One region of the Erythrobacter sp. SDW2 genome, then DNA from elsewhere that is predicted to be linked to it. Evidence: predicted binding sites of a transcription regulator. Region 1 holds the regulator's gene; each other region holds the start of a gene.

The links. Region 1 encodes LexA, which represses DNA repair genes until DNA is damaged. Its sites were predicted from a motif close to GTTCCNCNCTTGTTCT; they were not measured.
Region 2: the regulator LexA is predicted to act here: its motif matches at 2,451-2,466, upstream of LY632_RS07140 (ATP-dependent helicase).
Region 3: the regulator LexA is predicted to act here: its motif matches at 3,456-3,471, upstream of LY632_RS00870 (S24 family peptidase).

The regions. Positions count from the first base shown of each region.
Region 1 covers NZ_CP090370.1:1,689,780-1,700,381, forward strand. Annotated here, with positions in the region: gene gltX (glutamate--tRNA ligase) at 1-402, opposite strand, end outside; gene LY632_RS08255 (ComEC/Rec2 family competence protein) at 444-2,681, shown strand; gene lexA (transcriptional repressor LexA) at 2,730-3,410, opposite strand; gene LY632_RS08265 (molybdopterin molybdotransferase MoeA) at 3,495-4,685, opposite strand; gene moaC (cyclic pyranopterin monophosphate synthase MoaC) at 4,682-5,152, opposite strand; gene trpC (indole-3-glycerol phosphate synthase TrpC) at 5,327-6,112, opposite strand; gene trpD (anthranilate phosphoribosyltransferase) at 6,228-7,220, opposite strand; gene LY632_RS08285 (aminodeoxychorismate/anthranilate synthase component II) at 7,217-7,816, opposite strand; gene pip (prolyl aminopeptidase) at 7,865-8,824, opposite strand; gene LY632_RS08295 (phosphodiester glycosidase family protein) at 8,821-9,648, opposite strand; gene trpE (anthranilate synthase component I) at 9,645-10,602, opposite strand, start outside.
Region 2 covers NZ_CP090370.1:1,456,195-1,466,796, forward strand. Annotated here, with positions in the region: gene LY632_RS07135 (hypothetical protein) at 1-127, shown strand, start outside; gene LY632_RS07140 (ATP-dependent helicase) at 124-2,442, opposite strand; gene LY632_RS07145 (hypothetical protein) at 2,580-2,882, shown strand; gene LY632_RS07150 (hypothetical protein) at 3,167-3,547, shown strand; gene rsmD (16S rRNA (guanine(966)-N(2))-methyltransferase RsmD) at 3,555-4,103, opposite strand; gene LY632_RS07160 (pseudouridine synthase) at 4,100-4,909, opposite strand; gene LY632_RS07165 (MFS transporter) at 5,013-6,725, shown strand; gene LY632_RS07170 (hypothetical protein) at 6,874-7,020, shown strand; gene LY632_RS07175 (folylpolyglutamate synthase/dihydrofolate synthase family protein) at 7,017-8,252, opposite strand; gene accD (acetyl-CoA carboxylase, carboxyltransferase subunit beta) at 8,349-9,200, opposite strand; gene trpA (tryptophan synthase subunit alpha) at 9,264-10,058, opposite strand; gene LY632_RS07190 (endonuclease domain-containing protein) at 10,055-10,462, opposite strand; gene trpB (tryptophan synthase subunit beta) at 10,526-10,602, opposite strand, start outside.
Region 3 covers NZ_CP090370.1:169,111-179,712, reverse strand. Annotated here, with positions in the region: gene mobF (MobF family relaxase) at 1-897, shown strand, start outside; gene LY632_RS00880 (DUF262 domain-containing protein) at 1,052-2,221, shown strand; gene LY632_RS00875 (HEPN domain-containing protein) at 2,225-2,722, shown strand; gene LY632_RS00870 (S24 family peptidase) at 2,751-3,386, opposite strand; gene LY632_RS00865 (hypothetical protein) at 3,695-4,375, opposite strand; gene LY632_RS00860 (MvaI/BcnI family restriction endonuclease) at 4,362-5,555, opposite strand; gene LY632_RS00855 (DNA cytosine methyltransferase) at 5,548-6,978, opposite strand; gene LY632_RS00850 (nuclease-related domain-containing DEAD/DEAH box helicase) at 7,295-8,872, shown strand; gene LY632_RS00845 (hypothetical protein) at 8,996-10,602, shown strand, end outside.

The sequences.
Region 1 (10,602 bases):
GTCACGCCAGCGGCCGTCATAACGCTGTGGCAGTTTCTTGGCGCGCTGCTCCTCGCGCATGGCTTCGAGTTCTTCGGGCGTGGCGAAGCATTTGTACGCATGGCCTTCCGCCAGCAACTGTCGCGCGACATCGGCATGGCGCTCGGCGCGGTCGGACTGGAACAGCGGCGGGGCATCGAAATCGAGCCCGAGCCAGTCGAGCCCCTCGATGATCTTGTCGATCGCATCCTGCGTGCTGCGCTTGCGGTCGGTGTCCTCGATCCGCAGCAGGACCTTGCCGCCGTGGTGACGGGCGAACAGCCAGTTGAACAGCGCCGTGCGCGCGCCTCCAAGGTGCAGATAGCCGGTGGGAGACGGCGCAAAGCGGGTTACCACCGGCGCTGCACCACTATTGCTTGCCATCTTGCGTGGCTTCCTTTCCTATTCGGTCCATGGTGACCCGTATGACACCAGCAGTTCCGCTCGCCGGGGGTGAGCCGGGGGGCGGCCCCGGGTCAGGCCATGCTGCATTGCAGCAGAGCCATTGGCACTCACGCTGGCGCTTGTCCAGCAAAGTGGCGTGGATGGATCAGGAACTTGGCGCTGCGGGGTTCGACCGAGCCCCGTGGATTGCGGTGACGCTGGCTGCCGGGATAGGGCTGTGGTTCTGGTTGCCGGGACCCACGCCGTGGATCGCTGCGATTGCCTTCTCGGCGCTACTGGCCGCTTCCGGGATGTTCCTGCTCCGACGAGGCGCATTGCCGCATATTGCCATGGCAATGTTGGCGATGGGCCTGGCGAGTGGTCTCGGAACGGGCCTGATCTGGGCGCGCTCAGCCATGGTCGGGGCAGAACCGATCGCTGCGCCGACAGTGCAATGGTACCAGGGCAAGGTGCTGGAGCGCGAGGATCAGCCCGCCGAGGAACGGATCAGGCTGGTAATGGCGGTGCGCGATGCCGCAACCGGGCAAGCGCAGAAAATCCGCGTCAATGTCCCGCAGGAGCAGGCATTATCGGAATTGCGCGAAGGTGCGGTGCTGCGGCTGAGGGCGCGGCTGATGCTACCGGGTGCGCCGCTGGTGCCGGGTGCCTATAATTTTGCCCGACGGGCATGGTTCGACGGCCTCGCGGCGACCGGATCGGTGATCGGCGATATCGAAGTGGTGGCGACGCCGCCGCCGGCGAGCGGGATCGCCTCGGTGCAGCGGACTTTGTCCGGGCATGTCAGGGAACGGCTGGGCGGATCGGCCGGAACCATCGCTGCTGCCTTTGCCAGCGGGGACCGGGGCGCGATCTCGGACGCCGACGAAGAGGCCATGCGCGATGCCGGGTTGACCCACTTGCTGTCGATCAGCGGCCTGCATGTCAGCGCCATTATCGCAGCGGCCTACCTGCTGGCGATCAAATTGCTGGCGCTCTGGCCATGGCTGGCCCTGCGGGCCCGGTTGCCGGTCGTGGCGGCGGCGGTGGGTGCGGCGGCGGGGATCGGTTATACCTTGCTGACGGGGGCAGAGGTGCCGACGGTGCGAAGCTGCGCCGCAGCGGTGCTGGTGCTGATTGCGTTGGCATTGGGCAGGGAGGCGCTGTCGCTGCGGATGGTAGCTGTGGCGGCGGGCTTCGTCCTGCTGTTATGGCCGGAATCGCTGGTGGGGCCGAGTTTCCAGATGTCGTTCAGCGCGGTGCTGGCAATTGTCGCCTTGCACAATTCCGCTCCGGTCAAGGCTTTTCTCGCGCCGCGTGAAGAGAGCTGGCTAGCGCACGGCGGCAGGCGTGTAGCGATGTTGCTGGTAACCGGGCTGGTGATCGAGATCGCGTTGATGCCGATCGTTTTGTTCCACTTCCACCGGGCGGGTATCTACGGTGCGCTGGCCAATGTCGTGGCGATCCCGCTGGTTACATTCATTTCCATGCCGCTGATCGCCATTGCACTGGCATTCGACCTTGTCGGGGCGGGCGCGCCGTTCTGGTGGCTCGCGGGGCAATCGCTCGATCTGTTGCTTGGTATCGCGCATCTGACGTCGGACCAGCCGGGCGCGGTCAAGCTGATGCCGCAAATGGAGCTGGGGACCTTGGCACTGTTCGTCTTTGGCGGGCTGTGGCTGGCGTTGTGGCAGGGGCGCAAGCGGCTGGTGGGACTGGTCCCCGCAGGTGTGGCGGCGGCGATGTTGGCCCTCACGCCGACGCCGGACGTGCTGGTCTCGGGCGACGGGCGGCATGTCGGGATTGTCGAGGACGGTCGGCTGATCATGCTGCGCGAGGGTAGGTCGGACTATGCGCGCGAGAACCTGATGGAACTGGCCGGGATGGAAGGCGAGCCGGTCGCGATCACCGACTGGCCGGGCGCACGATGCAGTCGCGACTTCTGCGTGCTCACGCTCAGGCGGGGCGGGCGGCCGTGGCACATCATGATGGCACGCAGCCGCGAGCGGATCGAGGAACGGGCCCTGGCGGCGGCCTGCGAGCGGGCGGATATCGTCATTGCCGACCGCTGGTTGCCGCGCTCATGTCAGCCCTTGTGGCTCAAGGTGGACCGCAAATTTCTCGGACTGTCCGGCGGGCTGGCGCTGTTCCTTGAGCAGGAGCGCTTCGACAGCGTGGCCATGAGCGAGGGGCAGCATGGCTGGTGGAAACCGGTCGAGCCGGGACCCTACAGGCCACGCGAAAAGGGAGAAGTGCCGGAAAAAATGGGGGAGCGGCGGTGAGGCGGGCGTGCCTCGCTGCGGGGACAGGACCGCTCCCCGCGGGGTAACCTAGTGATACCGGCGCAGCAACCCGGCGAGCTTGCCTTGAACCTCGACCTGATGCGGCTCGTACACCTGTGGCGCGTAGGAACCATTGGCCGGATCGAGCACGATCTTGCCGTTCTCGCGGCGCAGGTACTTGAGCGTCGCTTCCTCGTTGTTGACCAGCGCGACCACGATCTCGCCGTCGCGGGCCGTGCTGGTGCTGCGCACGAGGGCATAGTCGCCGTCGAAGATTCCCGCCTCGATCATCGAGTCGCCGGATACCTCGAGCGCGTAGTGATCACCAGGGCCGAGCAGCGCAGCAGGCACCGGCATCGACGTCTGCCCTTCGAGCGCCTCGATCGGCACGCCAGCGGCGATACGGCCATGGAGCGGGACCTCGATAATGTCGTTGGCCGGCTGGAGCGCTGCCTTGGGTGCAGCCATGCGGGCGCCGACAATGTCGTTGACAGGCTTGCCGCCGCCGACCGCATCCTCGGGCTGCTTGAGCACTTCGAGCGCGCGGGCGCGGTTGGGCAGGCGGCGGATGAAGCCGCGTTCCTCCAGGGCGGAAATCAGGCGGTGGACGCCAGACTTGCTCTTGAGGTCGAGTGCTTCCTTCATTTCCTCGAACGAAGGCGAAATTCCGGTGTCCTCCAGCTTCTGCTGGATGAAGCGGATCAGTTCGTGCTGCTTGGCGGTCAGCATGTCCGGCGGCTCCCTATGGCCTGTTCCCATTTCGATCGCTGATGCGAACGAATGCGGAACAAGTAGGCAACCCGATTCGGCAAGTCAAGCAATTCCGCCAGTTTCCAACAGGTAGCACGGAACAGACGTTCCCGCTTTGGTCACGTCGGTTTGAGTGGGCCGGTCGATCAGTAGGTTCGATCGGGCCAGCGTCAGCAGCGCGCTGCTGTCGCGTTGGTGTGCAGGGATGACGCCGTCCGGTCCCAGGAACCCGCGCAGGAACTCGCGCCGTGCGCCGCCTTCAGGGCATTCCACTGCCAGCGGGAGCATGATCGGCTGGGGCAGGCAGTCCGCCGCGCCGAGAAGGTGGCGCAGCGCGGGGAGCATGAACAGCACCGCTGTGACATAGGCCGAAACCGGATTGCCCGGCAGGCCCAGCACCAGCTGCCTGCCACGACGGGCGACCATCAGCGGCTTTCCCGGACGCATGGCGACTTTCCAGAAGTCGAGTTCCGCCCCCACGGCCAACAACGCTGGCCGGGCGAGATCGTGATCGCCCACCGAAGCCCCGCCGGTCAATACAAGCAGGTCGGCATCGCTCTGCGCCTCGAGCGCGGCGACAATGGCATCGAGCCGGTCTGGCAAGGGCGCGCCCAGTGTAAGCTTGCACGGCAGCGCCGCGGCCATAGCGCCGAGCATCGCACCGTTGCTGGCCGGAATCTGATGCACTGCACAGGCCGCGGGATCGCTCGCCAGTTCGTCGCCGCTGTCGAAGATGGCCACGGTGGGCACTCGCCTGACCGGAACGGCCGAATGACCTGCCGAACGCACCAGCGCCAGCTGTGCCGGGCCCATCAGGGTTCCGCTCGGGAGCAGTGTGTCACCCGCCGCGAACTCGAACCCCTTGCGGCGGATATGCTGCCCGAGGACCGGCTCTTCGGCGGCGGTCACGCGGTCTCCCTCGACCACGACATCCTCCTGGATCAGGATGCGGTCCGCACCTTCCGGCAGGATCGCTCCGGTCGAGATGCGGACACATTGGCATGCTGTAAGGGCACCGGTGAATGGCTCGCCGCAGCGGCTCTCGCCAATCTTGTGCCATGGTCCCGGACCGGCCACCGCATAGCCGTCCATGGCCGAGAGATCCGCCGGGGGCTGCGTTCGCGCCGCCAGCAGTGTCTCAGCCAGATAGCGACCGACCGCCTGCTCGACCGGCACGCCCTCCACCGGCAGCGGCGCGATCAGCGCCAGCATCCGCGCCTGCGCTTCCTCGACGGTGAGCATTGATGCGCTCATTCCGCCAGCCAGTGGCCCGACTTTCCGCCGCGCTTCTCGATCAGACGGACCCCTTCTATGACCATGCCCTTGTCGAGCGCCTTGGCCATGTCGTAGATTGTGAGGAGCGCGACCGAAGCCGCTGTCATCGCTTCCATTTCCACGCCAGTCTTCCCGGTCAGCGAGGCGGCGGAGCTAACCGCGATCCCGCTCTCGACATAGTCGAACGTCACCTCGACCGAGGTCAACGCCAGCGGATGGCACAGCGGGATCAACTCGGCGGTCTTCTTGGCCGCCATGATCCCGGCGATCCGCGCGGTGCCGAGCACATCGCCTTTGGGCGCGTCCCCGGCCTTGATCGCCGCGAGAGCCTCCGCACTCATGCGGATCACACCACCTGCGCGCGCCATGCGCGGGGTCTCGGCCTTGCCGCCGACATCGACCATATGCGCCGCGCCGGCCTCGTCGAGATGGGTGAGTCTGGTCATACACTGGCCTCCGGCAGGATACGCTCCCCAGGGGCCATGTCACACTTGTCACACAGTCCTGGAGAAAAAGAATGGCCCTCCGGTTCGGGCACCATTTTCGAATGGGAGAGGAAGTGGCCGTCGCGAGATTTCATACTCTTTCCATGGCAGAGACCCGCCTTGTAGGACAGGGGCCTAGCTTGCCAGCAGTGTCCTTGTCGCCGCCTCCACGTCATCCTGCCGCATCAGACTTTCGCCGACGAGGAAGGTCCGCACCCCTGCCGCCGCCAGCCGCTGGCAGTCGGCATGGCTGTTGATCCCGCTTTCGCCGACCAGCAGGGTGCCTGCGGGCGCCAGCGGCGCGAGGCGCTCGGTGGTGGCGAGATCGGTGGTGAAAGTCCTGAGATCGCGGTTGTTGACCCCGATCAGCCGCGATTGCAGCGCATGGGCACGTTCCATCTCGGCTTCGTCATGGACTTCGACCAGCACATCCATCCCATGTTCGCGCGCAGCCGCCTCGATCTCCTGCATCTGCGTATCGGACAGGGCGGCGACGATGATCAGGATCGCATCCGCGCCCATGCTGCGCGCTTCGGCGCATTGCCAAGGGTCGACCATGAAATCCTTGCGCAAAGCGGGCAGGGTGCAGGCCTCGCGCGCGGCGACCAGATAATCGGCATGGCCCTGGAACCAGTCCTCGTCGGTCAGGACCGACAGGCACGCCGCCCCGCCGGCCTGATAGGCGCGGGCGTGGCTGGCGGGGTCGAAATCGGCCCGAATCAGCCCCTTGGAGGGCGAAGCTTTCTTGACCTCGGCGATCAGCGCGAAGCCCTCTGCCGCCTTGGCCCGCAGCGCCGCCTCGAACCCGCGCGGTTCGGTCTGCGCCGCGATCCGGTCGGCGAGTTGGGCGGGTGACAGCGCGGCCTTGCGGGCGGCGACTTCGGTGTACTTGCCGGCGCAGATTTCCTCGAGCTTGTTCATTACCAATTGTGCCCCAGATCCGTTCGGGCTGAGCTTGTCGAAGTCCAGCCACAGCATTTGCGGAGCCGTGGTGGCTGCCCTTCGACAGGCTCAGGGCGAACGGACAATGGTACTATCACTTCGCCATCTCTATCCAGCGCGCCAGGAGCGCCCTTGCCGCGCCGCTGTCGAGCGCTTCAGCCGCCAGCGCTGCTCCCTCGGTCCAATCCTCGGTCCGGCCGGCGACCACCAGCGCGGCCGCCGCATTGAATTTCACTGTCTCGCGGTAGGCGCTGTGCTCGCCGTCGAGCAGCGCCGCCAGTGCCTTGGCGTTGTGGGCGGGGTCGCCGCCGCGAATGGCATCGAGCGGAGCATGGCCAAGCCCGGCCGTGGTCGCGTCGACGCGCCGCATGGCGAAATCGTGGCCGGTGACGTCGGCCATCTCGTTCCCGCCGGCGAGGCTCAATTCGTCGAGCCCCTCGTCGCCGGAAACGATGAAGGTGCGGTCCGTTCCCAGCCGCGCCGCCGCATCGCCATAGATCGAGACATAGCCGGGCCGGGCAATGCCGATCAATTGTCGCCTGACCCCGACCGGATTGGACAGCGGGCCCATCAGGTTGAAGATGGTGCGGCGGCCGAGCGCCTTGCGGATCGGCTGGATGCGCACCATCGCCGGATGGTGGTTGGGCGCGAACAGGAAGCAGATGCCGATCTCGTTCAGCGTCTTCTCCGCCGTGCGCCCGGCAGCAGCCATGTCGAGCCCCAGCACTTCGAGCGTGTCGGCCACGCCGGAAAGCGAGGAAATCGCCCGGTTGCCGTGGCGCGCGACGGGAACGCCGCAGGCGGCGACGACCAGTCCGACGGCAGTCGAGACGTTGAGCGTATGGTGCCCGTCACCGCCTGTCCCGCAAACGTCGATCGCGTCGTCCGGCCCGGCCACGGGGATGTAGCGTGCGCGCAGGGCGCGGGCGGCCCCGGCGATCTCGTCCGCCGTTTCGCTGCGTTCGGTCATCGCGAGCAGGAAGCGGGCGATTTCCTCATCCGTGGCATCACCGTCGAGGATCCAACCGAACACTTCCTCGGCCTCGGCCTCGCTCATGTGCGGAACGGCAAGGGGAAGGTGCTTCATGCGAGTGCCTTCGCGTCTATCCCGCACAGGCGGAGGAAATTTGCCAGCAATTCGTGACCATGCTCGGTGGCGATGCTTTCGGGGTGGAACTGGACCCCGTGGATCGGCAGTTCGGTGTGGCGGAAACCCTGCACATGGCCGTCGTCGCTCGTCGCGTTGACCGCGAGGCATGGGGGAATGTCCTCGACGATCAGCGAGTGATAGCGCGTGGCGGTGAAGGCGCTGGGAAGGCCGGCGAACACGCCTGTGCCGTCATGCGTCACCGGCGAGGTCTTGCCATGCATCAACCCGCCGCGCACCACCTTGCCGCCGAAATACTGCCCGATCGACTGATGGCCGAGGCAAACACCCAGCAGCGGCAGCCCCTTGTCAGCACAGGCGGCGACGAGATCGAGGCTGATCCCGGCCTCGTTGGGCGTGCAGGGGCCGGGCGAGATAAGGACGCCCTTTGCTCCGCTCGATACCGCCTGTCCGGCGCTGATGGCGTCGTTTCGCTCCACCCGCACCTCTGCACCAAGTTCCATCAGGTAATGGACCAGGTTGAAGGTAAAGCTGTCGTAATTGTCGATGACGAGGATGTCGAAGCTTGGGATCATGGCTGGCTCTTCGGCTGCACTGAACGGGCGCGCAAGCAAGTTTCGCTACTAGGCTTGCTGGTCCGCGAACTCGTCCGTTGCCCGCACCAGCCCATCGACAATCCCCGGCTCGCTCGCCGCGTGGCCAGCGTCATAGACGATGCGCAAGTCGACTTCTGGCCAGGCCTGTTTGAGCGCCCAGGCCGAGGTCGGCGGGCAACAGATGTCGTGGCGGCCCTGCACGATGATGCCGGGAATGCCTTTCAGCTTGTGCGCGTCGCGCAGCAGTTGGGCTTCCTCGAGGTAGAAATCGTTGAGGAAGAAGCGCGCGCAGATGCGGGCGAAGGGGACAGCCTTGGCGGGCTCCGCGAAGTCGGCGAGCAGGTCCGGATTGGGCAACAGCGTCGCGACCGAACCTTCCCACAGCGACCATTCCCTGGCCGCGGCGAGGCGAGTGGCCTCGTCCTCGCTGGTCAGCCGGTCGTGATAGGCACGGACCAGGTCGCCGCGTTCGCCTTGCGGGATATGGCCGCTGAAGCTGTCCCACTGCTCGGCCATGATCTCGCTGGCGCCATAGCGGTAGAGCCAGTTCTTTTCGCTCTCACGGGCGAGGAACACACCGCGGAGGATCAGTTCGGTGGTTCGCTCCGGATACTTCTGGGCATAGGCGAGCGCAAGGGTCGCGCCCCAGCTGCCGCCGAAGACCTGCCATTTCTCGTGCCCGCACATGATGCGCAGCCGCTCGATATCCTCGACGATGCGCCAGGTGTCGTTGTGCTCGATTTCGGCGAAGGGCAGCGACTTGCCGCAACCGCGCTGGTCGAACAGCAACACGTCATAACGCGCCGGATCCCACTGGCGCCGGTGGTTCGGGCTCATCCCGCCGCCGGGGCCGCCGTGGAGGAACACCGCCGGTTTCGCGCCAGGCGTGCCGACCCGCTCGTAATAGAGCGAGTGGCCTTCGCCGACGTCGAGCATGCCGGTGTCATAGGGTTCGATCTCGGGGTAGAGGGTGCGTTCGTAGTTCATTTCTTTCTCTCCACCACGATCATCGGGCCGATCGGCACCAGACCGTCCATCCGGCCGCTTGCGGGATCCCACAGCGCGGAGACATTGCCGTCGAGATAGAGCGCGTTGGGCGTATCGGCGACGTCACGGAAGAACCGCGCCAGCTTGCCGAAGCTGATCGGGCCATCGCTGATGACGAAATGGGCGCGCCCCTTGCGGTCGATACCCACACCGTTGCGGATCTGCTTCGATGGACCGTCATCGGTGATCTCCGGGTGAAGCTTGCCGTCGATCAGCAGCATCGGCCCGCTCTGGGTGCCGAATTGCGGGCGGTCGGCGACATTGGCGAGGAAGCTCTCAGCAGTGCGGAGGCGCCATTCGCCACCCGAGCCGTAGAACACACCGTTGGGCTTCATGTGGAAATTGCCCTCGCCATCGTTGGTGTTGAGCTCTTTCAGGCGCTCGCCACCTTCGACGTAATAGCCGATCGGCTTGCCTGCGCCGTCAAACATCCCGCCATTCACGGCAAAGACGACACTGTCCCCAGAAACCGCTGCGGAGAGCTTCGAGAACGAGCGATAGGGCGCGCCGCCATCGGGACCGAGCGCCATGCGGATCGTGTCTTTGGCTGGATCGGCGATACAGTGCGTCAGGACGACGCCTTCGAACTTTACCTTCTCGCACGCGCTCTCGGCAGCGACTGTGGCCGTGGGGGGCGGCGCGTCCGTTTTGGTCACGGTCTCACCGTTCTCGCCGAACTCGATGACAGTCACGGGCTTGCCTTCCTGCTGCTGGCCGCAGGCGGCAAGCCCGAGCAGTAGGGCGAGGGAAAAAGTCTTCTTCACTGTCCGAATCCCGGTTCGCTGGCGATGCGCGCAGCCTCGCGGGCAGCGGCAATCAGGGCGCTTGCCTTGGCTTCGCATTCGCGCTGTTCATAGGCAGGCTCGCTATCGGCGACGATACCGGCACCCGCCTGCACATGCATAACCCCGTCCTTCACCACCGCGGTGCGCAGCACGATGCAACTGTCGAAACTGCCATCGGGCGCGAAATAGCCGACCCCGCCGGCATAGGCGCCACGCGTTTCCGGTTCCAGCTCGGCGATGATCTCGCAGGCGCGGATCTTGGGCGCACCGCTGACGGTGCCAGCCGGGAAGCCGGCGAACAGCGCATCAAGCGCGTCCTTGGCGGGATCGAGCTGCCCCACGACATTGCTGACGATGTGCATCACATGGCTGTAGCGTTCGACAGTGAAGCTGGCGGTGACTTCGACCGTGCCCTTGGCCGCGACCCGGCCGACATCGTTGCGGCCCAGATCAAGCAGCATCAGATGCTCGGCCCGTTCCTTGGGATCGGCCAGCAGGCTTTCCTCCGCCGCGCGGTCTGCGTCTGGCGTCGCGCCGCGCGGGCGGGTGCCGGCGATCGGGCGGATGGTAACCTCGCCATCGCGCAGGCGGACGAGGATTTCCGGGCTCGAGCCGACGACGGCAAAGCCGGGCAGGTCGAGGAAATAGAGGAAGGGCGAGGGATTCACCCGCCGCAGCGAACGATAGAGCGCCAAGGGCGGCAGCGGGAAGGGGCATGTGAAACGCTGCGCCAGCACCACCTGGAAAATATCGCCGGCGGTGATGTAGTCCTTTGCCCGCGCGACCATGGCGGCGTATTCGCCATCGCGCAGTTTGGGAGTCAGTGCCATCTCGGGCAGGTCGGTCGCAGTCTCCGCCAGCGGGACCGCCTTGGCCAGCCTGCGCAGGGTTTCGTCGATCCGCTCGCCCGCCCGCTCGATTGCCTTGTCAGGA
Region 2 (10,602 bases), 230 kb from region 1:
CTCTGATTGGCGGTGGTCCAAGGGCGAACGGAAAATTCTTCTTAGACATCTGGACTATGAGGGCGGCGACGAGAAAATTGTCTGCGTTGCGTCACCAGAGATCGAGCCAACCTCCAAGTCTCCTTAGCCAGCCACCGTCACGAAGCTGTCGATCACCCGCTTCACCCCGGCCTTCTCGAACTCGATCTCCAGCTTGTTGCCTTCCTGGTCCGTCACCACGCCGTAACCGAACTTGTCGTGGAACACGCGCGCGCCGATGGCGATGTCTGTGCGAGCCTTGGCGGCGAAGCTGGCGGCGCTGCGGTGGTTTTCCTTCACCACCGCTGGCCGGGTTTCGTAGCCGCTGGTCAGGGCCCGCTGCCAGCCGGGGCCGCGTAGCTGCGAGCGGTCGGGCCGGTCGCGCATTACGTGGGCGAAGGGGTCGTCCTGTTCGGAAAGTCCCGCCCGCCAGAGCGACGCACCGCCGGTGAGGGTGGTTTCCTGCTCGATCTGTTCGGCCGGCAGTTCCTCGATGAAACGGCTGGGAATGCTGCTGGTCCACTGGCCGTAGATGCGGCGGTTGGCGGCGTGAAGGATGGTGCAGCGCCGCCGGGCGCGGGTGATGGCGACATAGGCCAGCCGCCGCTCCTCCTCGAGGCTCGCCAGCCCGCCTTCATCGAGCGCGCGCTGGCTGGGGAACACGCCCTCTTCCCAGCCGGGCAGGAAAACGTGGTTGAACTCCAGCCCCTTGGCCGCGTGCATGGTCATGATGGTGACCTTTTCCTCGTCCGGGCTGGCGTCGTTGTCCATCACCAGGCTGACGTGTTCGAGGAAATCGCCGAGCGTCTCGTATTCCTCCATCGCCCGGGCGAGTTCGGAGAGGTTTTCCAGCCGCCCCTTGGCCTCGGTGGTTTTCTCCGCCTCCAGCATGGCGTTGTAGCCGGTTTCCTCCAGCACTTCGCGCAGCAGGTCGGAGGGGGCAAGCTGCTCGGCGCGCTCGCGCCAGTGCAGGAACTGCCGCATCAGCCCGCCGATGGTCCCTGCCGCGCGCGCTGGCAGCTCGTCGCTGTCGGCCAGTTGCAGAGCCGCCGCCGCCAGCGGCAGGTTCGCCCGCCGGGCATATTGGTGCATTTTCTCCAGCGTCTTCGCGCCGAGCCCGCGCTTGGGCTGGTTGTAGATCCGCTCGAACGCCAGATCGTCCTGCGGCTGGGCGATCACCCGCAGATAGGCCAGCGCATCGCGGATTTCGGCCCGCTCGTAGAAACGGAAACCACCGATGATGCGGTAGTTGAGCCCGATCTGGATGAAGCGGTCCTCGAACTCGCGGGTCTGGTACTGGGCGCGAACGAGGATGGCGATCTCGTCCAGCGGCACGCCTTCGCGTTCGACCCGCTCGATCTCCTCGCCCACCCGGCGCGCTTCCTCGGGACCGTCCCACACGCCGATCACGCGGACCTTCTCGCCGGCGTTGACCTCGGTCCACAGCGTCTTGCCGAGCCGCTGGCTATTTGACGCGATCAGACCCGATGCGGCGGCGAGGATATGCGGAGTGGAGCGATAGTTCTGCTCCAGCTTGATCACTTTCGCGCCCGGAAAATCTTTCTCGAAGCGCAGGATGTTGGCCACTTCCGCGCCACGCCAGCTGTAGATCGACTGGTCGTCGTCCCCCACGACGCAGATGTTCTTGCGCGCCTGCGCAAGCAGCCGCAGCCACAGATACTGGACGGCGTTGGTGTCCTGGTATTCGTCGACCAGGATGTATTTGAAGCGCTGCTGATACTGCTCCAGCACCTCGCGGTGCTTGCGGAAGATCGTCAGCATGTGGAGCAGAAGGTCGCCGAAATCGCAGGCGTTCAGCGCTTTCAGCCGGTCCTGATAGAGCTGGTAGAACTGCTGCCCCCGGCCATTGGCATAGGCTTCGTTGTCGATGGCATCGAGATCGCCCGGGTTGAGGCCGCGGTTTTTCCACCCGTCGACCAACCCTGCGAGCTGCCGCGCGGGCCAGCGCTTCTCGTCCAATTCGTTCTGCTGGATCAGCTGCTTGAGCAGACGCAGCTGATCATCGGTGTCGATGATGGTATAGTTGCTCTCCAGCCCGACCAGCTCGGCATGGCGGCGCAGCATCTTGGCGCAGATCGAATGGAAGGTGCCGAGCCAGGGCATCCCCTCGACCGCATCGCCGATATGCTGTGCGACGCGGTGGCGCATCTCGCGCGCCGCCTTGTTGGTGAAGGTGACGCACAGGATCTCGCTCGGCCATGCCTTGCGCATGGCGATCAGATGCGCGAGCCGCGCAGTCAGGGCGGCGGTCTTGCCCGTTCCCGCCCCGGCCAGCATCAGTACCGGGCCTTCGCTGGTCAGCACGGCTTCACGCTGGGGCAGATTGAGCCGCTCCGCATAGGGCGGCAGGCCGGTGTCACCGGCGGCGAGGGCGAGGGGGTAGGGGGCGGTGTTGTCGGTCATGCTGCTGGTGAACAGTTAGGGAACATGGGGCAGGGGGGCAAGCCTCGCCTTGCAAGACCTGCGCGGAACCAAGGCAGGGGCCCTTCATTGATTCAACAAGGACGGAAACGACCAACCAAGATCGAAGGACCTGGAAAATGAGGAACATCATCGCTGGAACGTTAAGTGCCCTGACCATCATCAGTTTCACCGCCGCCGCGGCAACGGCGCAAACGGCAGACCGCCCCCAACGTGCCGACAAGCAAGACTATACCACAAAGGTGAAGGCCGAAGTGGTTGAGCGCAATGCCCAGGGCAAGGCGACCAAGGTCAGGATCGGCGAATACATTGTCGATGTTTGCATGGACGAGGGAATGACAGATGGCTGCATCAACCCGCGTGCAGCCGGTCTCAACTGGGGCAACTATCCCGCCGCGACCTATCAGCCGGACGACGACTGATCGGCGCACTGCTTCGGCTCCCATGCGCGGCGAACTTGGGGAGCCACCTTACAGCTTCGCCTGCGCAAGACGGGCGGGTGTGCCATGGCGCACTCGCCCGTTTTCATGCCTGCGACGAACCGCTCGCCCCGTTTGCAGCACCGAAGCTGGCGGAAGGAAGGTGCCGTGCGATGGGCCTCGGGGCGTGGGGTTGCCGACGCGGCAAGCAACTGGGATAGCGGAGGTGCCTCGCCTGAGAGGCGGGTCGCGTTCGTCGCGCACGGGAACAGTCAAAGGAGTATCCCATGCGTAATTCGTCTCTCGTTATCCTGTGCGCAGGTGCCCTGGCCGCGCCTGCGCTGTCCCAAGGCATGCCCGATGGCATGCCGGACCATCATGGCTCACTACCCGGCGCGCCTCCGGCAGAGGCACCTGCGCCGGGCCTGTCTGCCGAGCAGCAGGCTGCGTTGGCAGCGTGGCCCCCTGACGTGCAGGAATACTACCGCTCGCTTCCGCCGCCGCGGCAGGAGACCTTCTGGCTGCTGACCGACGAATACAAGGTCAAGCTCGCCGGCATGGACGAAACCCAGCGCGTCGCCGCTTGGGAGCAGATCGAGCAGAAACTCCAGGAACGCGCCGATGCCATGACGCAAAAGGACAAACAGCCCGAATCCGAACCGCAATAGCGGCGTTTCAGGGGGTGGGAAGGCGGAGGATGGTCAGCTTCGCCTTCCCTACCTTGCGTTCCGATTCCACTTCGAGACCTTTGACTTCGGGCGTTTCCCTGGCTGAGGTTTCCAGCGCGATCCAGGTCGCGGGGCCGATCCAGCCCAATCGCAGCAGCTTGTCGAGCGCGACTTCGCCGGCCCCCGTCTCATAGGGCGGATCGGCGAGGATGAGGTCGACCGTGCCGCGTGCCGGGCCGAGGCTCATTACCGAACCGCCGGTCACGCTCGCCCGGTCGCGCGCACCGAGCCCTGCGATATTGGCGCGGATCGCTTCGAGCGCGGCCTTGTCCTGCTCGACGAACTGGCACTGCGCCCCCCCGCGCGACAGTGCCTCCAGACCTAGCGCGCCCGATCCCGCGAACAGGTCCAGCACCGAGAGCCCTTCGAAGCTGCCGAGGCGGCTGGCGAGCATGGAGAACAGCGTTTCGCGCGTGCGGTCAGCGGTGGGGCGCGTGTTGTCCCCCCGGGGCGCGACGAGTTTCCTCCCGCGCCATTCCCCGGCGATGATCCTCATGCCTTCTTCAGCGTGCTTAGGAACCGGGCGAGATCGCCCTTGCGGATTTCGGCGGCCTGGCCGCGCGGCAGGTCGGCCAGTTCGAACGGGCCGTAGGACGTGCGCATCAGCCGGCTGACCTCCAGCCCGAAGTGTTCCAGCACGCGGCGGATTTCGCGGTTCTTGCCTTCGGTGATGGTCAGTTCGATCCACTGGTTGCGCCCCGTCCTGCGCTCCATATTGGCATCGATCCGGCCATAGCGGACGCCGTCGATTGTAATCCCTTCGATCAGGCTTTCGAGCTGTTCCTGCGTCACCTCGCCGAACGCGCGGGCGCGGTAGGTGCGCGGCACGCCGCTGGAGGGCAGCTCCATCCGCCGCTTCAACTCGCCGTCATTGGTCAGCAGCAGCAGCCCCTCGGTATTGTAGTCGAGCCGCCCGATCGGCATCACCCGCCCGGCATCCTTGGGCAAGGCATTGCGCAGCGCGTCATAGATCGTCGGGCGGCCCTTGGGGTCGTATTCGGCGGTCAGCAGGCCCGACGGCTTGTGGAAGGCGAACAGGCGCGTTTCCTCGGCCTTGCCGACCTGCTTGCCGTCCACCGTCACGCCGCTCAGGCTCTCAAGAAAAGTCGCCGGGGTATCGATCACCTTGCCGCCGACCGCCACGCGGCCCTCGGCGATCATCCGCTCGACCTCGCGGCGGCTGGCGACACCGGCGCGGGCGAGCAGCTTGGCGATGCGGTCGCCTTCGGGGCGATCGGCGGCCCGTTCAGCTTTTGGCTTGGGTTGCTGTGGTTTGCCGGGATGGTTGTAAGCACGGGTCATGCCGCGCCCCTACACGCCAACACGATGCGGTGGAAGCGCGTTAGGGCAGGGCTTCCCTTGGCGCAGGCGCACGTTAGGGAAGGGACAAGAGGGAGTTGTGGCAATGAGCGAAGCAAAAGCGAAACCCGGTTGGCGTGCCGTCATCCGCGCGCTGGGGCAGCCCAAGACCGGCTATATGCTGCTGTTCGGCTTTGCCGCCGGCCTGCCCTATGCGCTGCTGCTCGGCACGCTCTACGCCTGGCTCAGCGACGCCAAGGTCGATCTGGAGACCATGGGGGTCTTTTCGCTGATCGGGCTTGCCTATGCCTTCAAGTTCCTGTGGTCGCCCGCGCTTGACCGGATCGACCTGCCGCTGCTCCACCGGCTGGGCAAGCGCAAGCAGTGGATCGTCACCGCGCAGCTGATGCTGGGGGCGTTCCTCGTTATCTTGTCGATGCTCAACCCGCTGACGCAGCTCGGCTGGTTCAGCCTGCTCGCCGGGCTGGGCGCCTTTGCCAGCGCGACGCAGGACGTGGTGATCGACGCCTGGCGGGTCGATGTGGCAGACGAGGTCGCGACCATCGACATGCTCTCCACCGTGTACCAGCTCGGTTACCGCATCGCGGCGCTGGTCGGCGGGGCCCTGGCGCTGTTCATGGCCGAGCGGACCAGCTGGCCGACGGTCTACCTCACCATGGGCGCGATCCTGCTGGTGGTCGGCTTCGTCGGGCTGTGGGCCCCTGACACGGACGCGAAGGCCGATAACCTCGCCGAAGCCAACCAGGCCGATCCGCACGGATTGCGCGGTGTGGGCCAGCTCAGCCCGCGTGTCCGGGCGTGGTCCTTGGGCGCAGTTGCCGCGCTGTGGCTGTGGGCGCTGCTGACGGTCGGCAGCTTCATGGTCCGCTCGCTGACGGCGACGCCAGAGACGCGGCCCGATTCGGTCGAGTTCATCACCACCTTCGGTCCGCTGGTTGTGCTGGCGACCGTGGTCCTGCCCGCGCTGATTGCCGCCTGGCTGGTCCGCAAGGAGAAATCGGGCGAGGGGCTCCTGACCGAGGCCAAGCCCGCCCTCACCGGCGCGGACCGCGTGATGGACCACCTCTATCGCGCGCTGGTGCTGCCGCTGACCGACCTGATCGGGCGGCTCGGCTGGGCGATCATCATCGTCATCGCGCTGGTCCTGACCTATCGCATCACGGACTCGATCTGGGGCAGCTTCGCCTATCCGTTCTATCTCGACGAGTTGCAGTATTCGAAGGACGAGGTGGCGGTTGCCTCCAAGTTCTTCGGTGTCGGTGCGCTGATGCTGGGTCTGGCGCTGGGGGGCTACCTGCTCACGGTGCTGGGCCGGATGCTGACGCTGACGCTGGGGGCGTTTCTCGCCGCGGCGACCAATTTGCTCTATGCCGACCTGGCGCGTGGCGGCGCGGTGATGGAGGCGGTGAGCAATATCACCGGCTTCACCTGGCTGGTCTCGCACCTCGGGGGCGACGCGCGAATGGCCAAGCTGATGATGGCGATCGCGGGCGAGAACATCGCTGTCGGTATCGCAGGGGCGGCCTTCGTCGCCTACCTCTCCAGCATCGTCGCCAAGGGGTACAGCGCGGTGCAATATGCGCTGCTGTCCTCGCTCACCCTGCTCGTGGGCACGCTGGGGCGCGGAGCGCTGGGCCAGATGATCGAGGAGCAGGGCTATTTCAGCGTGTTCCTGCTGACGACCGCCATGGGCATGTTCGCCGTGGTGCTGTGCGTGGTGGAATGGGTGCGGCAGGCGCGGCTGGGCAAGGATGCGGGCGTGGTGGCGCCGGAAGCGGTGGCGGCGGAGGCGAAATAACTCCATGAAGCTCGGCTTTCCGGTCTGCCCGAAGTGCAAGGCTGATATGCCGCCACGGCTGCTATTGTGGGGGCTTGGCAGGACCTATGCATGCCCGCGATGCAACGCAAAGCAGGTCGTTCCACGCGGGTCGGGCCTTGGTATCGCGTTGGCGGCGATTACCGTCCACTGGCGTTTCAAGGACAATTTCAGCGGGTTGCAGTCAGTCGGTTTCGTACTGGGTCTGCTGGTGCTGGTCGCGTTGCTAGGCTGGCTGACCATGCGGCCGCGTCTGGTCGACCTTGCGGAAAGCTAGTCGGGTATCTGGTCGTTGAGCCGCAGCACCTCGCCCGCGAGGTAGAGCGAGCCGGCGATCAGGACCGTGAGGCCGTCGTCGGGCAGGGCTGCGATTGCGGTGGCAACATCCGGATTGGCCCTTGCCCCCGTGCCAAACGCTTCGGCCGGGTAACAATCATGCGCGGGAACCGGTACGACTGACAGGCTCACGAACATGTCCGCCAACGGTTTGGTCAGAGCGGCCGGATTCTTGCCCTCGATCATGCCTGCGATCAGGTGAAATCGCTGCCCGGCAAAGTGCTTCGCCAATGCATCCCCCGCAGACGGATTATGCCCCCCGTCCAGCCAGACCTCGCGCCGACCGGTCAGCGGCCCGGACGAAAGGCGCTGGAGCCGCGCGGGCCACCGGGCATCGGCCATGCCCCTTTCGATGGCTGCGTCGGCTATAGGCACGAGCTGCTGCGCGCGAAGCATTGCCGCAGCCAATCCGGCATTCACCCGCTGGTGCTGCCCTGGCAGGGCGATTGGCACATCGGGTGCCTCGCACGCGAGAGTGACGGGCGCGCCAACCCGATCGGCCACCGCCCGAATGGCCGCCATTTCTAGCGGGCGCTGGGCAATGGTAACCAACGGCACGCCCTTCTTGGCAATCCCCGCTTTCTCGAATGCAATCCGCGCCATCGGCTCGGTCGGCACGCCTTCCTCGGGCGCGAGCAGGAAGCGTTCGTGGTCGATCCCCAGCGCGGCGATGCCGCAGGCGGCGAGAACCTCCGGCCCCAGCACATTGGTCGCATCGAACCGCCCGCCGAGCCCGACCTCGACCACGCAGGCATCGGCCGGCTCACGGCTGAAGGCGAGGAAGGCGGCAGCTATGGTCACTTCGAAGAAGCTGGGGTTGAGCCCATCGATCTGTTCGAGAACCTCCCCCAGCAGCGCGGCGAGGTGGTCGTCCTCGATCAGCTTCCCGGCGAGGCGAATGCGCTCGTTGTAGCGCACCAGGTGCGGGCTGGTGGTGACATGGACGCGGTAACCTTCGGCCTCCAGCATCGCCCGCAGGAAGGCGCAGGTCGAGCCCTTGCCGTTGGTTCCGGCGACATGGAAGGTCGGTGGGACCCGCTTGTGCGGATCGCCCAGCCGGGCGAGCAACTGGCGCACCGTCTCCAGCCCCAGCCGCCCGTCGGGCACGCTGAGCGCGGCCAGCCGGTCAAGCTGGGCCTGCACGCCGGGGTGGGAGGAGGTGGCGAAGTCCATTGCCAACCCGTCACCCCAGCGAAAGCTGGGGTCTGTGGCCGCAAGCGCAGGCGCGAGAGGTGAGCGATCCCAGCTTTCGCTGGGATGACGATAACATCACGCCGCCGCCCGGGGCTGCAGGTAATCCAGCAGCGTCGCCAGCTCGCCCCGCAGCTGGTGGCGGTGGACCACGCGGTCGACCATGCCGTGCTTGTGCAGATATTCCGCCCGCTGGAAACCTTCGGGCAATTGTTCGCGAATCGTGTCCTGGATCACCCGCTGCCCGGCAAAGCCGATCAACGCGCCCGGCTCGGCGATATGGATGTCGCCCAGCATGGCATAGCTTGCGGTGACGCCGCCGGTGGTGGGATCGGTCAGCACCACGATATAGGGCAGCTCGGCTTCACGCAGCCGGCGGGTCATCACCGTCGCCTTGGGCATCTGCATCAGGCTGAGGATGCCTTCCTGCATGCGCGCGCCGCCGGCGGCGGTGACGACGATATAGGCGCACTTGCGGGTCAGCGCCCGCTCGGCCCCGGCGCAGAAGGCAGTGCCCACGGCCATGCCCATCGATCCGCCCATGAAGCCGAAGTCCTGCACGCCGACCACCGCCGCGCGCCCGTCGATCGCGCCCGAGCCGACCGTGAAGGCATCGGCATGCGGGTTCTTGGCTCGCGCGTCCTTCAGGCGATCAGGGTATTTCTTGGTGTCGCGGAACTTGAGCGGATCCTCGGTCACCTGCGGCTGGGGCAGCACCTCGTAGCCGGGATCGAGCAGTTGCCGCAGCCGCTCGTCCGCGCCGATACGTCCATGATGGTCGCAGCGCGGGCAGACCTGCTGGTTGTCCTCATACTCGCGGACAAACAGCATCTCCGCGCAGGAGGGGCACTTGATCCAGAGATCTTTTTCGGTGGTGCGCTTGTCCCCGCCGAAGCCGAGCGAGTTTCTGACACGTGTGAACCAGTTCATGGGGTGGCCTTAAACCCAGTTTGCCGAGGCTGAAAGCCCCCTCTTCTTCAGAGGAGGGGGGACTTAGCGCGCCGCGTGCACAGCCGCCGCCAGCGAGGCGGTGTACTCGCGCAGCCTCGCCGGGGCCTCGGCGCCATGCTCGCCGACCAACTCGACCAGCGCGCTGCCGACGACGACGCCGTCCGCTACCTTGGCGATGGCCCTGGCCTGCTCGGGCGTGCGCACGCCGAAGCCGACCGCGACGGGGAGGTCGGTTGCTGCCTTCAATCGCGCCACCGCATCCTCGATGCTGGCCTGCGCCGCCTGCTGCTTGCCGGTGATCCCGGCGACCGAGACATAGTAGAGGAAGCCTTCCGACCCGGCGAGCACCTGCGGCAGGCGCGCGGCATCGGTGGTGGGCGTGGCGAGGCGGATCGGGGCGATCCCGGCGGCGCGGAGCGCGGGGCCGAGGGCATCGTCTTCCTCGGGCGGTATATCGACGCAGATCACCCCGTCGACGCCGCAGCCCTGGCACTCACCCGCGAACCAGTCCGGCCCGCGCCGCACCATCGGGTTGGCATAGCCCATCAGCACCAGCGGCACATCGGGGTGGCGCTCGCGAAACTCATTGGCGATCATGAACACATCGCGCGTGGTCGTGCCCGCGCCGAGGCTGCGCAGGTTCGCAGCCTGGATCGCGGGGCCATCGGCCATGGGATCGGTGAAGGGCATCCCCAGCTCGATCACATCCGCACCGCCCGCGACCAGCGCGTCGAGATTGGCCGCGGTGTCGCCATCGCCTGCGGTGATGAAGCAGACGAGCGCGGGGTGGGGTTTGGCGAAGGCGGCAGAAAGTCTTTTGGGGACGAGGCGGGTCACGAAGCCCTCTCCACTTCAGGGGAGAGGGTTGGGAGAGGGGGACGTACCCGCAATTCCTCGATCAACTCGCCTAATCGTACCAAAACGCCCTCCAAATTTGTCATGACATCTGCGTTGCAGAAGCGGATCACCACGTACCCTTTGCGCTCCAGAAACCGGGTTCGTTCAGCATCGTATGCTTCGTCACCGGAATGCGTATCTCCGTCCAGTTCGACTACCAGCTTCGGATTGTTGGCTGCGAAATCGACGATATAGCGATGGGCATCGTCCTGAATCACCTTCTGCCGTCGGAATTTGACCTCTCCGAACCGTTTGGCCCGCAGTTGCAGCCACAGCCGCGTCTCGGGCTCGGTCATTTCCTTGCGCATGGCCTTGGCGCGGCGCGTGAGATCGAGGTCACGCATGAGAGTTCTCATTCCCCTCTCCCAACCCTCTCCCCTGAAGGGGAGAGGGCTTTTGCGGGGCCATCACATCTCCACTCCCAGCTTCTCACCTACTGTGAAGATGTCCTTGTCGCCGCGCCCGCAGAGATTGGCGAGGATGA
Region 3 (10,602 bases), 1.4 Mb from region 1:
CGGGATCGGACGTCGATCTACGCGTCGGGACGGGCCTTACGGTCTGCGGTCAACGAGGCTGTCCAGCGCGGACTCAAGGCCAACGGCGAGCTCGGCCCACGATCGGGCCGGCTGACCGTTCATTCGCGGGTGAATGTGACACACGAGGAGCTGCGTTATCTTCGCACTTACCAACCAGGCATGGTCCTCAACTTTCGGTCGCGCGACAGCACCCAGAAACTCTCCAAGGGCGACTACACCGTCAAGACCATCGACCATGCCCGCAAGCATCTCGTGCTTGAGGACAGGAAAGGGCGTCTTCGCAAGTTCAATCCCGCGCGCTTGCGGCCGGGCGCAAACGAAAGCCGGTTGTCGCTCTTCGATCGCAAATCGCTGTCCATCATCGAAGGTGACAAGATCCGTTGGACCGACAACGACCACAAGCGCGGGCTGTTCAACGCCGACCAGGCGAGGATAGTGGCCATCGATACGAAGGGCATATTGGTGGAGACATCAGCGGGCAAAGAGCTCCGCCTGAGCCGCGGCGACCCCATGCTCAAACGCATGGACCTCGCCTATGCCCTCAATGCGCATATGGCGCAGGGACTGACCTCTGATCGCGGGATCGCGGTGATGGACAGCCGCGAACGCAATCTCGCCAATCGGCAGACCTTCCTGGTCACGGTCACCCGGCTTCGCGACGGCCTTACGCTGATTGCAGATAATGCCGAAAAACTCGGCCGGGCTATCAAGTCCAACAGCGGCGAGAAAGCATCGGCCCTCGAAGTAACGCAAAGGCTCAAGGCGGCAGCGGCCAGGGGCCTATCACAAGACAAGGATGTTGGCAGCGCTTCGCCTGCAAGTGACAAGTCCGAACTGACAAAGGAAAGGGTAAAGCCTTTCGAGATCGGGATTTAGCGATCGTCGGTGCTGCCGATGGCGTCTCCCAGGGCCGCTTCGACTAATGCCCATCAGCCTTCTCCTTTGCTTGGGAAAGATCGCTTTTCGACAAGGGAAATTCAGACTAGCAAAGGGTCATTTTTTGGACGATGAATGTTGATGGAGATGCACCTTGGCTGAAGGTGAAGAGTCACAGAGCGATGATTTGCACGAAGCTGAGTTGCAAAATGCGGCTGACAGCGAGGAGCAAGAATTCGACGATGAGGAAGTAGACGAGGAATCTGAGGAACTCCCGGAGCCACCGAAGCGCTACAATGTTAGCAGCTATGGATGGGACTCTGACGTGGAAGGTCTGGTCAAGAGGCTCAAGCGCGGAGATATCTACATTCCAGGTTTCCAGCGTGGGTTCGTATGGAACGGGCCGGAGAAATCTCGCTTCATCGAATCCCTTATTCTCGGGTTGCCAGTGCCGAACGTGTTCTTGGCACAGGATGCTAAGACCAAGAGCCTCAACATAGTCGATGGCCAGCAACGACTGCGCTCGCTCGGCGATTTCATGGATGGAAAGTTCTACCTTACGGGTAAGGAAATCCAGGAAGATCTTAGGGGCTGCTATTTCTCGAAAGATGTAGCGAAGGCGCCGACTTCGAAGGTCTTGAGCGATAGCGATGCTAGGGCACTTGCTGACGCGGTGCTCCATTCGATCGTTATCAAGCCTGATCCGACTCACGATGATCCAGAACGGGGACACGAATACAATCAGGCAATCGTGCAAATTTTCCGCCGCCTGAACACCTCGGGAAAGCCTCTACAGGCGCACGAAATCCGGACGAGCATCTTTTACGGCCCGCTGGACACGATGATCCGGGATCTAAACAATTTCGAGCCATGGCGCGAACTGTTCGGAAAACCGCACTCGCGCTTAAAAGACATGGAACTGATCCTTCGCTTCGTAGCGCTGAAGGAAAATCTCGATGGCTACAAGTCCCCGATGCCGCGCTTCTTGGACACCTTCATGGAGGAGCATCGAGAGATGTCTACGGAGAAGGTCGAGGAAGTCGCGCAAGCATTTCGGGATGTCACGACCTGGGTAGCGAATACGATCGGCCGTGAAGGCCTACGAAGTGGGAACACGCTTACCGTTTCGCGGTTCGATGCCGTCATGGCAGGCTATGACGCATACCTTATTGCGCACCCTGAGCCCGACGCAGAGCAATTGAAGGCCAAGCTTCAAGAACTTGAGGCTGACCCCGACTATCAATGGTCAATCGAAGAGTTCGTGAACGATACGGACCGGGTCAAGAAGCGTCTCGAACGCGCCCGAGCCATATTTGGGGATTGATCCATGGTCGCTCGTGTCGCGAACCGGATTAGGTATCGCCAACGGATAACCGAGCTACTGAAGAAGGACGTCGGAACTGCCGATGACGTCGCCCTTGAGCTTGAGCTCCAAGCGCATTGGGCGAAATACAACTGCGTGCTCATCTCCGGGTATCTCGAGCAAGCGATCAAGGAAATATTGCTCGAACACGTAACCGCAAATTCTCAAACTAGGGTGAGGCGATACGTTGAAACGGGTTGGCCGAACTCAAAGAACATGAAGGCCGATGCTATCCGCGAGATACTCGACCAATTCGACCCCTCTTGGGGAGAAAAATTCGACGGCTGGGTCAAGGCTGATGAGCGCAAAAAGGAAGTGAACGAGATCATCAAGTGGCGCAATGACATTGCCCATGGGAACGAGGCAAATACGAATAACGTCACGCGAGGCTCGGTGGCCAACAAGTTCAAGGTCGCGTGTGAACTGGTAGATTTCGTCGAGGGTTTGCCAACGACGCCATGATCCCGCGCACAGGATCAAGTCGAAATGATCAAATGGCGCGACCAAACCAAATCACGCGGCCGACCACCTGGATTCCTGACCGGTCGACGTCGTCCCAGCTGGGGTAGGCGGGATTGTCACTGCTGATCGTGATCTTGCGTCCACCGGGCTTGAGGGTGACGCGCTTTACGACAAGGGCATCGTCGGCCCGCAGGACATAGATCCCGTCGCGGAGGCGAGAACCGTGGTCAGACGCATCGACCATGACCTCGTCGCCGTCGCTGAGCGTGGGCTCCATGGAATCGCCCAAGACGTGGATGATCGAGAGGCTGGGGCTCTTCGCCGGGGTAAGTCGCTTGAGCCACCGTTCGTCGAAGCCGAACCGGGTATGCGCCGTTTCGCTCTCGGCAATCGCCCCGAAACCGGCCGATGCATCGACATCGAGCACCGGGATCTCGATCAAGCCGTCGCGGGCCGGCAACGGTGGGCCACCTAGGACCTGCTCATCGACACCGAAGAAACTTGCCAGCGTTCGCCGGTCGTTATCATCGAGCCGACGAGGAGATCCTCGCTTGATGAACTGCTGGATATACGCGGAGTTACGTCCAATCATGCGAGAGATCGCGGAGTATCCCAGCCGCCTTTGCTGGATCAGCCTATCGAGTTCTTCTCGTACTTGTTCCATCGCTCGCGTCCCTTCCGGTCGACACCGGGGTGAAGGAAATTTCCTAGACTCAATGGGATCTTCCTACTAAGAACAAAAGAAGAACGCAAGAGCGAGGCGAGTCGAGGACGACATGAAGCTGCTGGATAGGATCGAGTGCCACTTGCGGGAATCGCGGATGTCCGCGACGCGCTTCGGGAGGCGAGCAGTCGGTGACCCCCGCTTCGTTCTGGACCTTAGGCTCGGGAGGCGACCGCGGCGCCGAACGATCGAGAAGGTCGAAACCTACTTGGCGTCATTTGCTAAGCCGACCGTGCCTCGCGAGGGTCCTAGGCAGCCTTGAACGCACACCTATTGGAGACGAAACAAGACTGGCAGTCGGGGTTGCGAGCGCGACAGGTCAACGCGGCATGGTCGAGAACAGACCAGTTGATCGTTGTCGGGTTGCCTCGCCTCACGAGCCACTTGCAAGCTTGCTGAAGCCAAGGATCGTACCGGATGTCTGCAAGTTTGCGCGGACGAACGAAACGCTCCACCACGCGCGCCATGTTCACGTCGATGAGCGGAAACCTCTCTCCATTCTGGAACATCAAGATCGCGTGAGCCACGTACTGGCCAACGGCAGGCACCTGCAGGAGATCCTCGTAACGGTTAGGAAACTTGCCGTCGTGATCGGCAGCATAGGCCGCGAGTGCGCGCAACGAGGCGGCCCTGCGTTTCCATAGGCCGAGCGGCTTGAGAAACTCCTCGAGCTCTTCGGCTGGTGCGTCCGCGAGTTCGTGCCAACCCGGGAATCGGGTGAAGAACCGGTGGTAGAAGCTCGCGACCGTCTCGGCCCGTGTCCGCTGGAGCAAAACTTCCACGCAAACGAGCTGGTAGAGCGGCGTACCCGGTTCGCGCCATGGAAAGGATCGACCTCCACCCTGCCGGTACCAGTCCGCGAGATCGGCCGCGAGGAGCGTCAGCTTTCGCTTTTCGCCGGCCCCCAGAACCGTGTCAGGCGAGGACATGGACATTGGATGGCGGGAACAGTGCCGGGAAGTCTTTCTGCTTGATCTTGAAGAGGTAGCCGTGGTCCCTGACCAGTTGCTTCTCGCCCCTCTGGCTCATGAGGTAATCGACCGAGATCACGCCGCTTTCCAAGAGCGCTTGAAAATTACGGACGTTCGGGGCGCGCGTGTGTTCGACCTGCATGTAATGGAAATGCTCGTCTGCGCCTTTACCGCGGCAGCGCGCACCGACCCAGAATGTCTGGGGATGCTTCTCGCGAAGCCTGCCCCTCAAGACCTCGAGCGGCCAAGTGACCACGTGCGAGCGCCGTTCTTCCTCGGCCCGGACGTGGTCCTGCTTCAGCCAGTCCTTTTCCGTGTCGACGCTCAGCATGAAGCCGAGGGAGTTTGGTGCTTTCGCGTTGATCTCGCAATTCAAGCGAAGCTTGCCGTTGCGATGGTAGCCGAAGGTGCTGAGCAGGTTCCACGCCGAGCCGACCGGGCTGACGGTCCAATCGGGCGACTGCGAGAAGAGCGTGGACCTGGTGGGAGCCCGCTTGATCCGCTTCGCCTTGAGCTCGATCCCCTTGAAGTCGGGCGTCTTCTCGGCATTGGCAGCGATGCCGAGCAACGTCTCCAACGTCATGCCGACGCCGGTGTCGCCCGGACGCAGCGTGCGAACGAACCCCTGCGCGGAAATCTCCCTCAGCGCATCGAGCAATTCGCCGACGACAGGGTCCTCGCCATGTCGATACTTTGCCGCGATATGCCCAAGGGGGCTGCCAGCAATGTCGAGCGAGGCCAAGACCTCGGGTCGGCTCGCGTTGACAACGTAGAGGTCGCCCTCTTGTTCGAAGACGGCGAGCAGGTTGTACGGATCGGCGTAGCGCCCGAGGAGGGCAAACCAGATGCGCGGATCACCGGACTTCGTCTGGGGACGATACAGGGACACCGTCGATTCCACGAGGCGATCGGGCTCGACGAAGTAGGCCCTGCGGACCACCTTGTTCTCCGGGCCTTGCGCCTGGTCGTCGAAATCATGGATGCCGGTCGACAGGAGGTAATCCCGCACGTTGGCGGTCGCATCCATGATCGACTTCTTCAGCCCCGTTTCGGTGGGGACCAAGAGTGCCACCTCGATCTCGTGTCGCGTGAACGTGGCGAGGACATCGCCGACGTCCGTGTCGCTCTTCTCAAGCACGGGTGCCCACGGCCTCGTCGAGAACCTTCCGGAAATGCTTGCCGACGGCCTCGGCGAGGCCAACGGGCACGGCATTGCCGATCTGTGTGTACTTGGGAACTTCGCGGTCGAAGTTACCTTCGAGCGGGTTACCGGCCCGCCGGATACCACCCGTCGTACGCTTGCCCGAGAACTCGTACCAATCGGGGAACATCTGGAGCCGCGCCCATTCCCTCACGGTTAGGATGCGCGGCTGGCTAAAATGGACGTAATCGTCCGGAAGCGAGGTCGCGGTCATGTTCGGCTCGCCATTCCCCCAACGCGGCTTCAAGACGCGCTGCGAGAATTTCTTGGTTTGCGCATGGGCGGGTATCTCGCCGCCGTTCGCCAGCATGTAGTCGAACTTCTCGACGATCTCGCGCTTGTGCTTACTGTACTCTTGCTCCGTCAGCTTGCCTGCCCGTGCTGCGGCCCAGGCTGGCGGGGTACGAAAACCCTCCTGCAATTCGTTCATCGGCTTGCGCGGGTACGCAGTGGTCTCGAACGAACCGGCGGGAAATGCACCGCTCCGCAGGATCTTCGTGATCTTGGGATCGATGAGGTCGCCAAGCAGGTCGACGAGGTCGGGAAACGCTCCCGGGTTCGGCGGCGGCAAGAACCCGCATGCGACAGCGTCTTCCGCGTCCGCGTCCTTGTCGAGGAAGCTACAGGCCTCGAGAACGTCCTTGCGAATTCCGACGAGCAGCACGCGCGGCCGGTTCTGCGGAACTCCGTAATCCTTGGCGTAGACCAGCGACCACCGGACCTCGTAGCCGGGGATCTTGCGGAATTCTTCCAAGACATCCGGGAAGATCTTTCGCGAACCCTCGCGCGTCCAACGGGAGGTCAAGAGCCCGCGCACGTTCTCGAACAGGAACATGCGCGGACGAAGCCGGTCGATGATCTTGGTCATTCTCGCGTAAAGCCGGTTGGAAGGCAGGGCTTCCTTGTCGACCGCGTAAGAACGCCTGATCCCGATGCCCGAGTATCCTTGGCAAGGAGGGCCGCCGGCAACGAGGTCAAGGTTGCTGAGCTTGCAAAGGCTGGCTTGCTCGAAGCGCAAGTCGACCTCGCTCATCGATCCGAGATCGCTGACCAGCTTCTCGAGCCGCTTGCCCTTGAGCTCGTGCGCGTCGTGGCAGCGAAGGTCGGCATTGTCAGAGAAACGCATGCCGCCGAGCTCGTGCCCGCGGTTGCGCAGGTAGGTTGCCATCGCGTCCTTATCGAGCTCATTAACGAAGACCGTTGTGAAGCCGGCGTTCTCGAGCCCGGTGCCGAGCCCGCCGCACCCGGCGAACAAGTCGACCGCGGAATATATCGAACGAGTCGTCGTCGGTTCTGCGGCGGAAGTCAGCGGGGCCGCGGTCGTCCCGTCCTTGTCGAGAGTCGTGGTGTCTAGAGTCATGCCTAGTTTGCTAGCACGGGGCCTGACGGCGGTCCAGGTGTTTCGCCCCGTTTTCGACTTTTCAGTTGATCGATGTCGAAGGCCGTTGGAGTTCGTGGTGCTGCCTTCCTTCCTGCTTGGTTTAGTATTGCGACAAGGAAAATTAGCATGGGAACCCGGCTTGAGTAAAAAAACTAGCCGGGTTACCAATCTCTTGCACGGTTCTTAACAAGTCCCCGCCTATTTCACTTGGCATTCGGGGAGCACCGGATCTCGGGGGTACATGAGGCTAATTCCTGCGCAAATCCTAGGGTGCGATTCCGCTGCGGAGCGGAGGGTGTTCGGATTTCTCACGGAAGTGGGCTTTAGTGCCTACGACGTTGCGCTTCATTCACTCAACATCGGCCACCACGAGTACAAGCGATGGGGCGAAGCGGATTTTTTCCTGGTCGGGCGGCGCGGTATTCTCCTTCTCGAGGTGAAGGGCGGTCGGGTCGCATGCAAGGACGGTATGTGGGAATTCACCAACCGCAACAACGAAACGAACCGCAAGAAGGAAGGCCCCGCCGAGCAGGCCAAGTCTGCATATTTTTCGCTGGAAAAGAACTACCTCAATCCCAAGTTCTACCGCGAGTTGCACGGAGTGCCCCGCGGTTGGGCGGTGGTGTTTACCGATATCCCTAGGCTCGCCAACGACGGCTCAACCTTGTTGCCCGAGCATCCAGACGAGATCACGGCTTACGAAGAAGACTGCAAGGGTCACAACTCGTTCAAGAAGTTCTTGGCGAGGGCTTATGACCATTGGGCATCAAAGCAAAGGAACGCGGTTGAGCTCTCGCCGCAGCTGGTCAAGGCGATCTCGGATTCGCTGCGGCCGAACTTCGAACGCGTTCCTTCTCTGAACAGCCAGCTGCGTGACATGGAGCAAAGGCTCTACCAGTTCACCGACGAGCAATACGAAAAGCTTGACGCCATTTCCGAGAACGAACGGATACTCGTCGCGGGTGGCGCGGGTACCGGCAAGACGTTCGTAGCGGCCGCTTGCGCACGTTACGAAGAAGCAGAGGGGCGCTCGGTTCTCTTCCTGACCCGCAGCAGCTACCTGGCTGGTTTCCTGTCCAACCAGGGATTGCCCAGCGGGGTTACCGTCGCCACGATCGACGAGGTCCAGAGGTTTCACGATCAAGGGAAAACATGGGACGTGCTCGTGGTCGACGAAGGGCAAGACCTTTGCTCTTTAGAATGCATCGACCTCGTGGACGGCGTATTGACAGGAGGCTGGGAGAACGGTCGCTGGCGCTGGTTCGGCGATCCCAATTACCAGGTCTCCCCGAGTTTCCCGGTGGATCAGGATTGCCTCGACTACCTCAAGTCCAAGGGTGTTGCGACCAACCTCAAGAACAATATCCGCAACGCGGGAAAAATCGTCGAGGCAATCAAGCTCTTGGCGGGAGCGGATGTCGGCAAGCCAAGCAGCAAGCCTGATAGCGGGATCGTCGACCTTCAGCTGGTTGAGGCCGAAAGCGAAATCCTTCCCCGGGCAGTTGCAGCGGTCCGAAAATGGTTGAGTGACGATGAGCAACTGCCGCGAAACTCGATCGCGTTGCTGGTGCCTAGCAGTGTTGAAATCGACAAGGCGGTGGACCTCCTCGACTCGAAGAACGTGCGGTCAGAAGCATTGAGCAAGCGGGCCCTTGGCGGGAAACCTCGTGACTGTGTACTCGTTGCGACGATCGAAGACTTCAAGGGCTTGGAACGACCGCTCGTTTGCGTGGCAGGACTGGGGCAGGAGCACGGTTTTGCCTCGAGCGCCTACAAGGGAATTTCGCGCGCGAACCACGGCCTCACACTGGTCGCGACCCGCGAAGCTGTCGCCGAACTGACCGGCAAGGCCGCCAACCATGGCGCGTCGTAGGGGGGAAATTGAATGCTAGGCAGGGACAAGATCCTTCGCGAAACGCGGCGCAGGCTCATCGGGCCGGGTCTCGGCAAGCCCGGACCCAGCGGGACCCACGCGGACGAGATCATCGAAGGGCGCATGAGCCTCGCCTACATGCAAGGCATGTTGTTCCCGCGCGCCGAACGGTCCCCTGCTGACCTTGGCGGGGACGAAGCGGAGGACGCCTCCGACGAGGATGCTGATGATCCGCTGAGCATGTCTAACGCGATGCTGCCGGCCTCGATGGGGATGTCATTATGCATTGCGCCGGGCAGCAAGGTGCAGATCACGGTCGACGCAGCTGTCTACGAACAGGTCGAGCCGAGGGAAGATGCCGAGAACCCCGAGGTAGCCAAGGAAAAGGCAAAGGCCGCGGACGCCGCGGTACCAGCAGATGCACCTCGCGATGAGAAGGCAGCGAAGCGGCGAAGCAAGGCCGATGGGCGGTGGCAACGTCGCGCGTTGGCCCCGGCATCGCAAACTGTTGACGCAAGCGGCTTGGAGACGACTCTCGTCCTCGAGGATCACGCGACATTGGAAGTGCTCGCGCGAACCTTGCCAAGTGGCGACGTTCTCCTGACAACTAGCCTCTCCAACGTCCACGAGGCGAAGAACGCGAGATCAAGCGAGGACACCCTTTACCAGGTTTCAATTCGAGCCGAGCCCCTCGAAGGCCAAATCCTCAAGTACCCGGCGGCCCGCTACGTTCCACCCACGGACGAGGAACGTGAACTCCGGGTCATTTACGGTGAGCAACGCCCCTATGCCGTGGGGCACGGGGTGGCGACCGATTGGAAACTTGCAAATGACATGTGCGAATGGGTCTGCACCGAGGCCCTTCCCACCGCCCACGTTTGGCGACCGGTCTTCGACAACCTGTCGATCGCAAGGGACGGTGAACTCGTTTCCTTCGACGACGACGAATTGTTCAAGATCGCGCCCCTTGCCAACGGTGACCTTTCTGGTCCCGAGCTAATCGAGCGCCTGACTGGATTGGTCGATTTCTACGAAGAATGGATAGCTTCCCAGGCTGCGATACCGGTTGACTCCGAACTGGAAGCCGACGCCTCCAGAATGATTGGACGATGCGAGCGAAGTGCCGAACGCATGAAGGAAGGTATTCGCATCCTTCAAAGCGACGAGAGCATTGCCCGTTGTTTCATGTTGGCGAACCGCGCGATGCTCATGTCTATGTCCCACGCGGGCCGGGCGACCGGCCGGGGGCGCGAAGACGGAATGCAAGGCCCCTTCGCGCTTGGAAAGGCCGAATCTGGCCCAATCGACTATTTCGACAATCCTGCTCAATGGCGCCCGTTCCAGCTGGCGTTTTTTCTTCTCGTGTTGCCGTCGCTCGCCGGAGCCGAGCTTCCCGATCGTGATCTTGTCGATGTCATCTGGTTTTCGACCGGCGGAGGTAAGACGGAAGCATACTTGTTCGTCTCTACCTTCGAGCTTTTCAGGAGGCGGATTCTCGATGGGAAAGCAGGTGGCGGAACCGGGGTCATAAACCGCTATACCTACCGCTTCCTGACCGCCGACCAGTTCCAGCGTACTGCCGGCGTGATCTGTGCCATGGAAATGATCAGGCGCGAATTGACCGCTTCCGGCGATCCATCGGTTGGCGAAGAAGAATTCTCGATCGGCTTATTCGTTGGGGGCGAAGTTAGCCCTAATTCCTTCGCGGGCAGCCATGACGGGGCGATGTC